DNA from 2 places in the Arthrobacter sp. SlRoot2-15 genome. Region 2 is predicted to be linked to the other one. Evidence: predicted binding sites of a transcription regulator. Region 2 holds the regulator's gene; the other holds the start of a gene.
The links. Region 2 encodes LexA, which represses DNA repair genes until DNA is damaged. Its sites were predicted from a motif close to TCGAACANNTGTTCGA; they were not measured.
Positions count from the first base shown of each region.

Region 1: a site for LexA is predicted at 2,067-2,082, ahead of AC6I9V_RS00900 (LexA family protein). Genes of this name have one in related genera too.

Region 1 is NZ_AP046058.1:190,186-196,402, reverse strand. It holds gene AC6I9V_RS00910 (AfsR/SARP family transcriptional regulator) at 1-245, shown strand, start outside; gene AC6I9V_RS00905 (Y-family DNA polymerase) at 312-1,604, opposite strand; gene AC6I9V_RS00900 (LexA family protein) at 1,622-2,053, opposite strand; gene AC6I9V_RS00895 (class I SAM-dependent methyltransferase) at 2,208-2,912, shown strand; partial or broken gene AC6I9V_RS00890 (SDR family NAD(P)-dependent oxidoreductase) at 2,955-3,491, shown strand; gene AC6I9V_RS00885 (GNAT family N-acetyltransferase) at 3,693-4,226, opposite strand; gene AC6I9V_RS00880 (L-threonylcarbamoyladenylate synthase) at 4,273-4,893, opposite strand; gene AC6I9V_RS00875 (XdhC family protein) at 4,964-6,109, opposite strand; gene AC6I9V_RS00870 (SRPBCC family protein) at 6,118-6,217, opposite strand, start outside.
Region 2 is NZ_AP046058.1:533,128-539,344, reverse strand. It holds gene hflX (GTPase HflX) at 308-1,885, shown strand; gene AC6I9V_RS02480 (ATP-dependent DNA helicase) at 1,878-3,956, shown strand; gene lexA (transcriptional repressor LexA) at 4,039-4,788, opposite strand; gene AC6I9V_RS02470 (LysM peptidoglycan-binding domain-containing protein) at 5,191-5,652, shown strand; gene AC6I9V_RS02465 (histidinol-phosphate transaminase) at 5,717-6,217, shown strand, end outside.

The DNA of each region.
Region 1 (6,217 bases), 340 kb from region 2:
GCCGGCTCTTTGACCGGGACCTGGCCTGCTCTCCCGGCCCGGCTCTCCAGGCGGCGCATCTGCGGCTCCTGCGCCAGCGCGCGGAGGCGAACACGGAACTCTCCGAAGTACTGGCGGCCCTGCTCTTCCTGGGCGAGAGGCTGCACGGCGCCGGACCGCAGCGCCTGGCGGCCGACGACCGGCTGCATGAGAACGCCGGACGGATCCTGGATTCCTTCCTCCAGCGCGTCCGCGCGGCCGTCTGAGCCGCACCTGTCCCGCCACTGCCCCTTCGTCGGACCGGGGTCCGGCTATCAGGCGGGTCGGCGGTGTCAGCCCGCTCTGACCACGGGCAGTTCGTCCCAGTGGGTGGTGTAACGCGGGGACAGCATGTCGCGCTTCATCGTCCAGTCCGGTCCGCCGCGGATTCCGGCGTGCCCCAGGCCGATGGAGCCCCGGCCGTATTTGCGGCTCACCTCCTCGAGCAGCGGGCCGATGCCGCGTTCCTCATGCGGGTTCTCAAAGGCAGCCAGTGGAGCCTGGCGGGCGGTCGGGCGCAGGTCCGTGACCATAATGCCCGCCCGCGCGTACTTCACGCCGTCGTCGATCCGGGGGAGCAGGGCGTAGGACGCCCGGGCCAGCAGCACCGGATCCGCGGTGGGCATCGGCAGCCGGACACAGGCCGAGGGGTGTGAGCTGTCGCGGGGGTTGTAGTGGGACGTCGCGGCGAACGCGGTGAGGACCGCGGCCTGCAGCTCGTGCCTGGCGAGCCGGGCGCTGGCCTGCTGGGCGTAGATGCCGAGGACCTGGCGCATGCCGGCCGCGGTGCTGATGGGCGTGGCGAAGGACCGGCTGAAGATCAGCTGGTCGCGGCCGACGCGTTCCTCCTCGAGCGGGATGCAGGGGGTGCCCTGAAGTTCCAGGACGGTCCGCATCAGCACCACCGAGAAGCGGTCCCTGATTCTGATCGGGTCCGTGCGGGCGAGATCCAGCACGGTATGGATCCCCATCCCGTTGAGTCGTTTTGTCAGCCGCGTGGCGACACCCCAGAGTTCGATCACGGGCAGCCGGGCCATCAGGTGCTCCCGCCTGTCCGCGGGAACAGAATCCCAATGGCAGACGCCGTCGAAGTCCGGGTTGTGCTTGGCCCACTTGTTGGCCAGCTTCGCAAGGGTTTTGGTGCCGGCGATGCCGACGCAGACCGGGACGCCCACATTCCGGCGCACCGCCGTCTTCATGGTCTGGCCCAACCGCAGCAACTCCTCCGGGGTGCCCCGGACGCCCAGGAAGGCCTCGTCGATGCTGTACACCTCCAACCAGGCCGAATAGCGGCCCAGGAGTTCCATCACGCGGGCGCTGATGTCCCCGTAAAGCTCGTAGTTGCTTGACTTTGCCACCAGCCCCCACTCTTTGGCCCGCGGGGCGATCTTGAACCAGGGTTCCCCGAGGGGGATGCCGAGGGCCTTCGCTTCGACCGAGCGGGTGACCGCGCAGCCGTCGTTGTTCGAGAGCACCACCACGGGCCTGCCCTCTAGTGAGGGGTCGAAGGCGCGTTCGGCGCTGGCGTAGAAGCAGTTCACGTCCACGAGCGCGATGCTGCCTCGGCGGACGCGGGACTCAATCATTGGTCTCAGGCATGGTCTCAGACATGGTGCAGGCACCGGGTGGCGACACCCCAGATGACGAGGTCGGCGAGGGCGGGCACCCGGATGTCGGGGTAGCGCGGGTTGTCCGCCTGCAGGACCACCCCGGACGCTGACAGGCGGAGGCGCTTGACGGTGAGTTCGCCGTCGAGGACGGCGACGACGACGCAGCCGTCGCGGGGCTCCAGTGCCCGGTTCACGATGAGTTCGTCGCCGTCGCTGATGCCGGCGCCCTCCATCGAGTCCCCGGACACCCGCACTACGTAGGTGCTGGTGATGTCCTTGATGAGGTGTTCGTTGAGGTCGATCCGGCCGTCAAAGTAGTCCTGGGCCGGCGACGGATAGCCGGCGGCGACCGGTACCGGCGAGATCAGCACCGACAAGAGAGAGGAGCCCGCATCTATCACGCGCGGCCCGATGATTACGCCCACAACACACCTTTATTCGAACATATCTTCGAATCCAAGTGTAGCCCCGAGGGGTGACAATGGACCCTCGGCGCCGTGGCTGGTGAAGGGCGGTGCCGGCTTGCTAGGGTCAACCCTTATTGTCCCGCCCGTGGGATTTCGCCTGAAGGGAAGAGCAATGAAGGTCGACCACTATGACAGTTTCGCCCAGAGCTATTCGGCGGAGAACGAGTCCAGCCTCCTCAACGCGTACTACGAGCGGCCGGCGATGATTGCGCTCGCGGGCGACGTCGACGGGCGCCGGATCCTGGACGCGGGGTGCGGCGCCGGGCCGCTGTCCGCGGCATTGGGCGCGAAGGGCGCGGTCATGACCGGCTTCGATTCCAGTCCGGCGATGCTGGAGCTGGCAAGACAGCGGTTGGGCGCGTCCGCGGACCTGCACGTGGCCGACCTCAGCAAGCCGCTTCCTTTCGCCGATGGCTCCTTCGACGACGTCGTCGCGTCCCTGGTGCTGCACTATCTGGAGGACTGGTCGGCGCCGCTTGCCGAAGTGCGGCGCGTGCTGAAGCCGGGCGGCCGCCTGATCCTGTCCGTCAACCACCCCACGGTCAGTGTGGTCACCCAGCCGGCCGAGGACTATTTCGCCCTCCGGCAGTACTCGGAGGACTATGAGTTCGACGGCGAACCGGCGGTCCTGACCTTCTGGCACCGGCCGCTGCACGCGATGATCAACGCCTTCATATCGGCGGGCTACCGCGTGGCCACCGTGAGCGAACCTGAACCGGCTCCGGACACGCCGCGCGAACTGCTTCCGCCGCGCATCCTCAGCGGGGAGAAGTCGGCGTTCCTGTCCTTCATCTTCTTCGTCCTCGAGGCCAACTAGGCCAGCACAAGAATCGCCCCGCACTACGGCTAGCCTGAGCAGATGAAGAAACTGGCTGTGGTGACAGGTGCCAGCCGCGGTCTTGGGCTGTCCCTGGTCAACGAGTTTTCGGCGTCCGGCTGGAGCGTCATAGCGATCGCGCGGACGCCTCAGCCCGAGAGCGCCCGCACGCACGCACGCGACGTGGTAACCGTCCACCATGATGTTCGATCAGCCGTTGCGACAGAACTTCTTGAGGCCCTAGACGGCCGCCCCGTCGACGTGCTGATCCATAACGCGGCGCAGGGAGCACCCCATGGCAACCTCGGGGCGATTCCGCCGGAAGGAATCTTGAACGCCGTTGACGTGAACGTTGCCGGTGCGCTGCGCCTGGTGCAGTTCCTGTTGCCGAACCTCTTGGCGGCCCCTGATTCGATCATTATCAACGTGACGTCCCGGCTGGGGTCCCTGGCGGCCCAGGCCAACGGTGACTTCTCAGACCTGTCGACGAGTTATGCCTACAAAATCTCCAAAGCCGCGCAGAACATGCTGACCGTAGCGCTGGCGCAAGACCTCCAGGGACGGGTTCGCTGCTGGGCGGTACACCCGGGCAAACTGGCGACTGGGATGGGGCAGCCCGATGCGTCCAAAGATCCGCGCACCGCCGCCCGGGCAACTGCGCGACCTGGTCGATTCGGGTGTGCGGACGTCCCCCCGATTCTGTTCCCTCGGAGAAGAGGATCTTTCCTGGTAGAGCAGGCGAACCAACCCGGACCTCAAAGAGCAGCCCGGCGTAGGAGGTCAGGCGCCGCCGTTGGGGGCGGTATCGATCCAATAGCGGCGTTTGCCGTTGCGGCTGTCCTCGTAGACGCCGCCGTTCTTTTCGATAGTTGCCCGCGAACCGGCATTGTCCTCGTCGCAGGTCACGAGAGCGCGGGGGATTCCGAGGTCCCGGGCAACCGGCAGGGCCTCAGCCAGCGCTGCCGCCGCGTGGCCGCGGCGCCGGGCGGAGGGCCGCACGCTGTAACCGATGTGGCCGCCCTCATTGAAGAGGAAATCGTTCAGCTCATGCCTGACGGCCAGGGAGCCAAGGAACTTCTCGCCCTCGACGATCCACAGGTACGTGCAGGGCACATAGCCCGGTTTCCGCGGGGTCTCCGGCAAAGCACCGTTGATGAGGGCGTCCACAAAGCGGCGGAACGACCCGGCATCCCTAAGCTCATCCAAGGACCAGTCCTCAGCGCCTCCGCCGTCCCGGTGGGCTCCGTTGAATTCAGCGGATCCCTCCAGCCAGGTGGAGTGGAAGCGGACGTCCGGAGCGATGAGGCGAGGCATCCCAAGAGCCTAGTCGAACGGGCTTCGGTTCCGGGGCTATTGGTCCCTATTCGAACCTGGACGGGTCGCCCATGCCGTGGCGGACAACCTCGGCAACGCCGCTGGAGAAGTCGATGACCGTCGTCGGCTCCGCCCCGCAGTCACCGGAATCGATCACGGCGTCCACCACGTGGTCCAGCCGCTCCTTGATTTCCCAGCCCTGGGTCAGCGGCTCCTCCTCGTCCGGCAGCAGCAGGGTGCTGGAAAGCAGCGGCTCGCCAAGTTCGGCCAGCAGCGCCTGGACCACTGTGTGGTCCGGGATCCGGACGCCCACGGTCTTCTTCTTCGGGTGCAGCAGCCGCTTCGGCACCTCCTTGGTGGCGGGCAGGATGAAGGTGTAGCTGCCCGGCGTCACGGCTTTGATGCTGCGGAACACGTCGTTGTCGATCTGCACGAACTGGCCGAGCTGGGCGAAGTCCTTGCAGACCAGCGTGAAGTGGTGCTTGTCGTCCAGATGCCGAATTGCGCGGATCCGCTCCAGGGCGTCCCGGTTCCCCAGCTGGGCGCCCAGGGCGTAGCAGGAGTCGGTCGGGTAGGCGATCAGGCCGCCGGACTTCAGCAGCTCCACTACCTGCGTGATGGAGCGCGGCTGGGGGTTATCGGGGTGCACATCGAAGAATCTCGCCATGGCATGAGCTTACGCCCGGCGCCGCGGGGCTGCTGTACCTTCGGGGGTGGGGGCCGACGTCGAACTGCGGCTAGGCCGGCGGCTGTTCGCGGTGCAGTTCGTCGTGGTGGATCCGTTCGTCCAGCTGCCGCAGTGGCTCGCCGCTACCGCTCCACTGCTTGGCGATGATCTCCGCGGCGATGGACACCGCCGTCTCCTCCGGGGTCCGGGCGCCGAGGTCCAGGCCGACGGGGCTGTGCAGCCGGGCCAGCTCGGCATCGCCGAGTCCGGCCTCGCGCAGCCGCCTCAGCCGGTCCTCGTGGGTGCGGCGGGACCCCATCGCCCCGACAAACGCCACCGGGCCGCCGCGCAGGGCTACCTCCAGCAGCGGAATATCGAACTTCGGGTCGTGCGTGAGGACGCAGATGACCGTCCGTTCATCCACCAGCCCCGCCTTCTGCTGAGCGGCGAGGTAGCGGTGCGGCCACTCGTTGACCACCTCGGCGGCGTCGGGAAACCTCGCCGGCGTGGCGAAAACGGCGCGGGCGTCGCAGACGGTCACCCGGTAGCCCAGGAAGGTGCCGAGCCGCGCCAGCGCCGAGGCGAAGTCGATCGCGCCGAAGACGAGCATCCGCGGCGCCGGGGCGTAGCTGGTGAAGAAGATCCGCATCCCGCTGTCCAGCCGCTCCCCGTCCGGGCCGTAGCTCAGAATGCCGGTCCGGCCCGCCGCCAGATAGCCCTGGGCGTCGTCGCCGACGGCCAGGTTGGCGCGCTCCGAGCCCAGGTTGCCCTCGAAGCCGTCCGGACGGACCACCAGATGCCGTCCCAGCCACGCGCTGTCGGGGTGCTCGATAACCGTGGCCACCCCCACCCGCTTCCCGGCGGCGATGTCCTGCCGGACGCCGTCGAGCTCGGCGAAACGCTCCCGCGACACCGGCTCAACGAAGATGTCGATGATCCCGCCGCAGGTCAGGCCGACGGCGAACGCGTCGTCGTCGCTGATCCCGTACCGCACCAGCACCGGGACGCCGTCGTCCTTGACCTGGGTGGCGAGTTCGTACACGGCGCCTTCCACGCAGCCTCCGGACACCGATCCGACGGCCTCCCCGCCGGCCGTAACGGCCATGGAAGCGCCGGGCAGCCGGGGAGCGGACTTGAACGTGCTCACCACGGTGGCGAGGCCGGCGGTGGTGCCGTGCTGCCAGTCCGGCATGATGGCCGCCAGGACATCCCGCATGGTGCCCCCTAGAGCCTTCCGCAGAGCCGGAGCATCCGGAACGCGGAGCGCCGGCCCGCCCAGTAGGCGACGCAGGCCACGGCAGCGACCAGGCCGAGGACCTTGCCG
Region 2 (6,217 bases):
ACCTTCCGCTCAGTGCGCCCCGCGATGCTCTTGCCATGGAGCCGACGGCCAGCGCCAGAACCTTGGAGTTTGGCAGTGCTCCTTCGAGCCCGGCCGGGCGGACAGTCTCTCCCTCCTTAAGGCGACCACGCCTGTATCTTTCCCCTTTCCCAGCGCTCCGTCCCGGAGCCCGCCCCAGCCCGCGGCACCGCTGCCGGCGGCAAGCCAGGAGGCATGGATGACCAACACTCGTCAGCCCAGCGCGAATACAGCGCCACAAGAGACCGAACAGCACTATTCTGGAAGGGCCAACCCTTCAAAGGAGACCATGACCAGTCAGCCCAACACCGGACCCGATTCAGCCGCCCAGGACATGAGCCCTGCGGAAATCCAGGCTGTCATCGACCGGATCCTCTCCAAAGACGCCCCTGCCTCGAAGAACGGGACCGGCGCCGGCCACTCCGGCGAGTCCCGGGCCGTGTTCGGCAAGGCCCAGGCAATCTCACGGCTGGATGAGGAGCACGGCAGCTACGACGGCGACCAGCAGGACCTCGAGGAGCGCCACGCGCTCCGCCGCACGGCCGGCTTGTCGACGGAACTCGAAGATGTCACCGAAGTCGAATACCGGCAGTTGCGCCTGGAGCGAGTGGTCCTCGCCGGGCTCTGGACCGAAGGCACCCTCGCCGACGCCGAGAACTCCCTCCGCGAGCTCGCTGCCCTGGCCGAAACCGCCGGTTCCGAGGTCCTCGACGGACTCGTCCAGCGCCGCGCCAAACCGGACCCGGGCACGTTCCTGGGTTCCGGCAAGGCCCAGGAACTCAAGGACATCGTGATGTCCACCGGCGCGGACACCGTGGTGGTCGACGCAGAACTGGCACCGTCCCAGCGCCGTGGCCTCGAGGACATCGTCAAGGTCAAGGTCATCGACCGCACCGCCTTGATCCTGGACATCTTCGCCCAGCACGCCAAGAGCCGCGAAGGCAAGGCCCAGGTGGAACTGGCCCAGCTCGAATACCTGCTCCCGCGCCTGCGCGGCTGGGGTGAATCGATGTCCCGCCAGGCCGGCGGCCAGGTGGGCGGCGCCGGAGCAGGCATGGGTTCCCGCGGCCCCGGTGAGACCAAAATCGAGCTGGACCGCCGCCGGATCCGCACCCGGATGGCCAAGCTGCGGCGGGAAATTGCCGCGATGAAGCCGGCCCGGGAGACCAAGCGGGCCAACCGCCGTCGTAATGCCGTCCCGTCCGTGGCCATCGCCGGCTACACCAACGCTGGCAAGTCGTCGCTGCTGAACCGGCTGACCGACGCCGGTGTCCTCGTGGAGAACGCCCTGTTCGCCACGCTGGACCCGACCGTCCGCAAGGCCGAGACCGCCGACGGGCTCGGCTACACCCTCGCCGACACCGTGGGATTCGTCCGCTCGCTGCCCACCCAGCTGGTGGAAGCCTTCCGCTCCACCCTGGAGGAGGTCGCGGATTCGGATCTGATCCTTCACGTCGTCGACGTCTCCCACCCTGACCCGGAGGGCCAGATCGCGGCGGTCCGCGCCGTGTTCAGCGAAGTCGACGCGCGCAAGGTGCCGGAAATCATCGTCCTGAACAAGGCCGATGCCGCCGACCCGTTTGTGATCGAGCGGCTCAAGCAGCGCGAACCGCGCCACGTGGTGGTCTCGGCCCGCACCGGCGAAGGCATTCGGGAACTGCTCAAGGCCATCAGCGAGGGCATTCCGCGGCCCAGCGTCAAGCTGGAACTCATGATCCCGTACAACCGCGGGGACCTGCTCAGCAAGCTGCACGAGACCGACGCGGAAATCATCAGCCTCGACCACGAGGAGACCGGCACCCGTGCCGTGGTGATGGTGCGCGAGGGGCTCGCCGCCGAACTGGATTCCTTCGTCAGCAATGACTGAACCAGCGGTGGCCGAAGGGGAGGCCCTGCCGTCCGGCGAGCAGTTCGTAGTTGAACTGCTCGACCGGGCGGTCTCCGGCATGGGCGGCCAGAGCCGCGACGGCCAGCACGAAATGGCCCGGCAGGTGGCCCGCGCGATTGAAACCGGCGACCACCTGCTGGTCCAGGCCGGCACCGGCACCGGCAAGTCCCTGGCGTACCTGATTCCGTTGATCGCCCACTCGCTGGTCAGCGACAAGCCCACCCTGGTCTCCACCGCCACCCTGGCGCTGCAGACCCAGATCGTCGGCCGGGACCTGCCCCGGCTGCTCAAGACCATCACACCCGCCCTGGACCGGCCGGTGAAAGTGGCCCTGGTCAAGGGACGCTCCAACTATGTCTGCCGGCACAAGCTCGAAGGCGGCTTCCCCTCCGAAGAGCCCTCCGAGGGCCAGTTGTTCTCCCTCGGCGAGGACACCTCCGTGCCGCACTTCGCCGCCGCGATGGGCGGGCCGTCCTCCCAGCTCGGCAAGGAGGTAGTCCGGCTCCGCGAGTGGGCCGAGGACACCCAGACGGGGGACCGGGACGAGCTGATGCCGGGCGTGACCGACCGCGCCTGGCGGCAAGTCTCCGTCACCTCGATGGAATGCCTCGGGGCGCAGAAATGCCCGCTCGCCGCCGAATGCTTCAGCGAACTCGCCCGGCAAAACGCCGCCGACGCCGACGTTGTGGTCACCAACCACGCCATGCTGGCCGTCAGCGCCTTCGAAGGCCTCGCCGTGCTGCCCGAGTACGACGTGGTGGTGGTGGACGAGGCACACGAACTGCAGGACCGGGTGACCGGCGCCGTGTCCGGACAGCTCTCCGTAGCCATGGTGCACGCCGCCGCGTCAGGTGCCCGCAAGCACACCGGAATCACCGTCGACGCGCTCAACAACGCCGCCTCCAACCTGGAACTCGCCATTGAAGGCGTCCCCAGCGGGCTGATGCCGAACGGCCTGAACAGCGAACAGCTCGACTGCGTGGACCAGTTGCGTGACGCCTGCCGCGCCGCGCTCTCGGATTCGAAGGGCGACAGCGCCAACACCGCCGACGGCGGCCGGCAGCTCGCCCGGTCCCGCCTGATGCTGATCCTCGAACTGTGCGAACGGCTCCTGGCCGCCAAGGAAAACCGCGAGGTGGTCTGGTTCTCACGCAACAGCAGTTTCGACCCGCAACAGGGTTACTCCCAGCCCGATGACTCCGCGCCCGCGCTGATCAACATCGCCCCGCTCAGCGTCGCCGGGCGGCTGCGCGAGGGCCTGTTCGCCGACCACACCGTCGTGCTAACCTCGGCCACCCTCGCCATCGGCTCGGCCTTCGAGCCGGCAGCCGGAGGACTCGGCCTGGTCGGCCCGGGCGCCCCCAGCTGGACCGGCGTCGACGTCGGGTCCCCGTTCGAATACCCCAAGCAGGGCATCCTCTACGTCGCCAAACACCTGCCCAAGCCCGGCCGCGGAACCTCGCCCGAAGCCCTCGACGAGCTCGAAAAGCTGATCCGCGCCTCCGGCGGCGGGGCCCTGTGCCTCTTCTCCTCCCGGCGCGCCGCCGAGGAAGCCGCCGAGGCGATGCGGCCGCGGCTCGGCCTGAGTATCCTCTGCCAGGGCGAATCGACCATGACGGCACTGGTGAAGCAGTTCGCGGACGAGCCGGACACCTGCCTCTTTGGCACCATGTCGCTCTGGCAGGGCGTCGACGTGCCCGGTAACTCCTGCCGCCTTGTGGTGATTGACCGGATCCCGTTCCCGCGGCCCGATGATCCGCTGATGACGGCCCGCTCCCGTGCCGTGGCACAGGCCGGCGGCAACGGTTTTATGACCGTCTCGGCGACCCACGCCGCTATCCGGCTCGCCCAGGGCGCCGGCCGGCTGATCCGCTCGACGTCGGACAAGGGCGTGGTGGCCGTCCTGGATTCCCGGCTGTCCACTGAGCGCTACGGCGGGTTCCTGCGCGCCGCGCTGCCGCCGTTCTGGCCCACCACCGACCCTGCGGTGGCCCTGGCCGCCCTTGCACGCCTGGCCCGGGATGCGCCGGCCCAACAGACCGCCACCTAGGCCGACAGGCAACGCGAAGGCCCCGTCCGGAACGTTCGGACGGGGCCTTCGGCGTCGGCGGCCGGACGTGCCGACGCGGGTGCTAGAGGGAGCGCAGCACGGAGACGACCTTGCCCATGATGACGGCGTGGTCACCCAGGATCGGTTCGTACTGGGTGTTCTGCGGAAGCAGCCAGGTGTGGCCGTCGCGCTGGCGGAACGTCTTGACCGTGGCCTCGTCGTCGAGCAGGGCGGCCACGATGTCGCCGTTAACGGCGTCGTTCTGGCGCCGGACCACCACCCAGTCGCCGTCGCAAATGGCGGCGTCGATCATCGAATCGCCGGCCACCCGGAGCATAAACAGTTCGCCGTGGCCCACCAACTGGCGCGGCAGCGGCATCACGTCCTCCACCACCTGGTCGGCCAGGATCGGGCCGCCCGCGGCGATCCGGCCCACAAAGGGCACCATCGCTGTGTCCGTGGCGCTGGCCAGCTCCGAGACCGCGAGGCCACCGACGGCCCGCAGACCGGTGGACTTCGCAACACCGGACACCTTGGTGGCGCCCTCGTCGAGCGTCAGCGGCAACAGGACTTCCATGGCGCGCGGCCGTTTCGGGTCCCGCCGCAGGTAACCGAGCTTTTCCAGCTGCGAGAGCTGGTGGGTGACGCTGGAGAGGCTGGCGAGCCCGACGGTGTCGCCGATTTCACGCATCGAGGGCGGGTAGCCGTTGTCCGTCACAGACCGCTGGATGGTCTCCAGGATCTTCTTTTGCCGGACGGTGAGGCCCTTCGGCGCCCGGCCGGTCTGGGGGTTCCGCTGGGCGGCCCTCCCGCCGGCGGCTTGTGCTGCCATGTTCGCCTCGCCTTTCCGTTCCGCCCGGCCGCAGTGGCCGCCGTGACCAGCGGGCCTGAAAAATGTCAGACCCTGTTGATCAACTGCTGTTGATCGCCACCCGTGGTTGTCCTGCAATTGGTTGTCCTGCTGGTTCAAAAGTAGGCCAGCCTGCACAGTTTTTCAAACATTTGTTCTAGCGAGTCTCGACAATGTTCGTTCATAAGTGCTAAAACAGGAACTACCAAGTTCGAATATGTGTTCGAAGCAGGGCGTCGGAGGAGCACTCCTGTGTTCGGTTCTGTGTTCGAACATGGTGATCAACGTTTACGTTCCAAGGTTCGCGTTTGATGGTTAGGCCGGTTGGCGGCAGGTACGTGGAGTACGCCGGGCGGCACAGATAAGTCCAGGAGGGCTCAGCTCATGTCAGCAGTAAGCGCTATTTCCGGTTCGCTGGTTTCCGTTCCCGGCCAGGGCCCGTCCGAGGGGTCCGGCTTTGAGGCCTTCGGCCCGAATGGCATCTTCGACGGCCAGGAGTCCGGCCGGAGCCGGCGGACGGTGCCCGCCGGGCAGGCGCCGCTGCGGCTGACCCGCCGCGGCCGCTTCGTCTTCTTTGGCCTGCCGCTGATCCTGCTGGCTGCCCTTCTCCTCTCGCTGGCCGGTTTCCTCAACGCGCCGGCCAAGGCTGCCGACTCCGCGTCGGAGCTGGCGCTCACGCCTACGGTCACCGTCACCGTCCAGCCGGGGGAGTCACTTTGGGCCATCGCCGGCGCCGTGGCACCGGAACGGGATCCCCGCGACGTCGTCGCGGACATCGTCCAGCTCAACAACCTCGGCGCCGCCCGCGTCATCCCCGGCCAGCAGCTCTACGTACCCTCCAAGTAGCGCCGGCGGCCGGATTGCCGGTCACAGTTTCGGGGGCGGGCAGGGTCTCACTTAAACTGGGCAGGTGACTGACCAGCTAGAGCGCCTCAACCGACTGCCCCTCCGGACGAACCTGCGGGGGTTGCGCCCGTACGGCGCGCCGCAGCTGGACGTCCCCATCCTGCTGAACGTCAACGAGAACACCCACGGGGTTCCGGCCGACGTCCGTGCGGCCATCGCCGAAGCGGTGACGGAGGCCGCCGCCGGGCTGAACCGCTACCCGGACCGCGAGTTCACCGAACTGCGGGAAGGGCTCGCCGAGTACCTCGGCCACGGCCTCGACGCCGGCAATATCTGGGCAGCGAACGGCTCCAACGAGGTCCTCCAGCAGATCCTCCAGGCCTTCGGCGGCCCGGGCCGCACAGCGCTCGGCTTCCCTCCCACGTACTCCATGTACCCGCTGCTGGCCGCCGGCACGGACACCGGATACATCACCGGGGTGCGCGCCGACGACTATGGGCTCAGCGCCGAATCGGCCGCGCGGCAGGTCCGCGAGCTGCAGCCCAACGTTGTTTTCCTTTGCTCG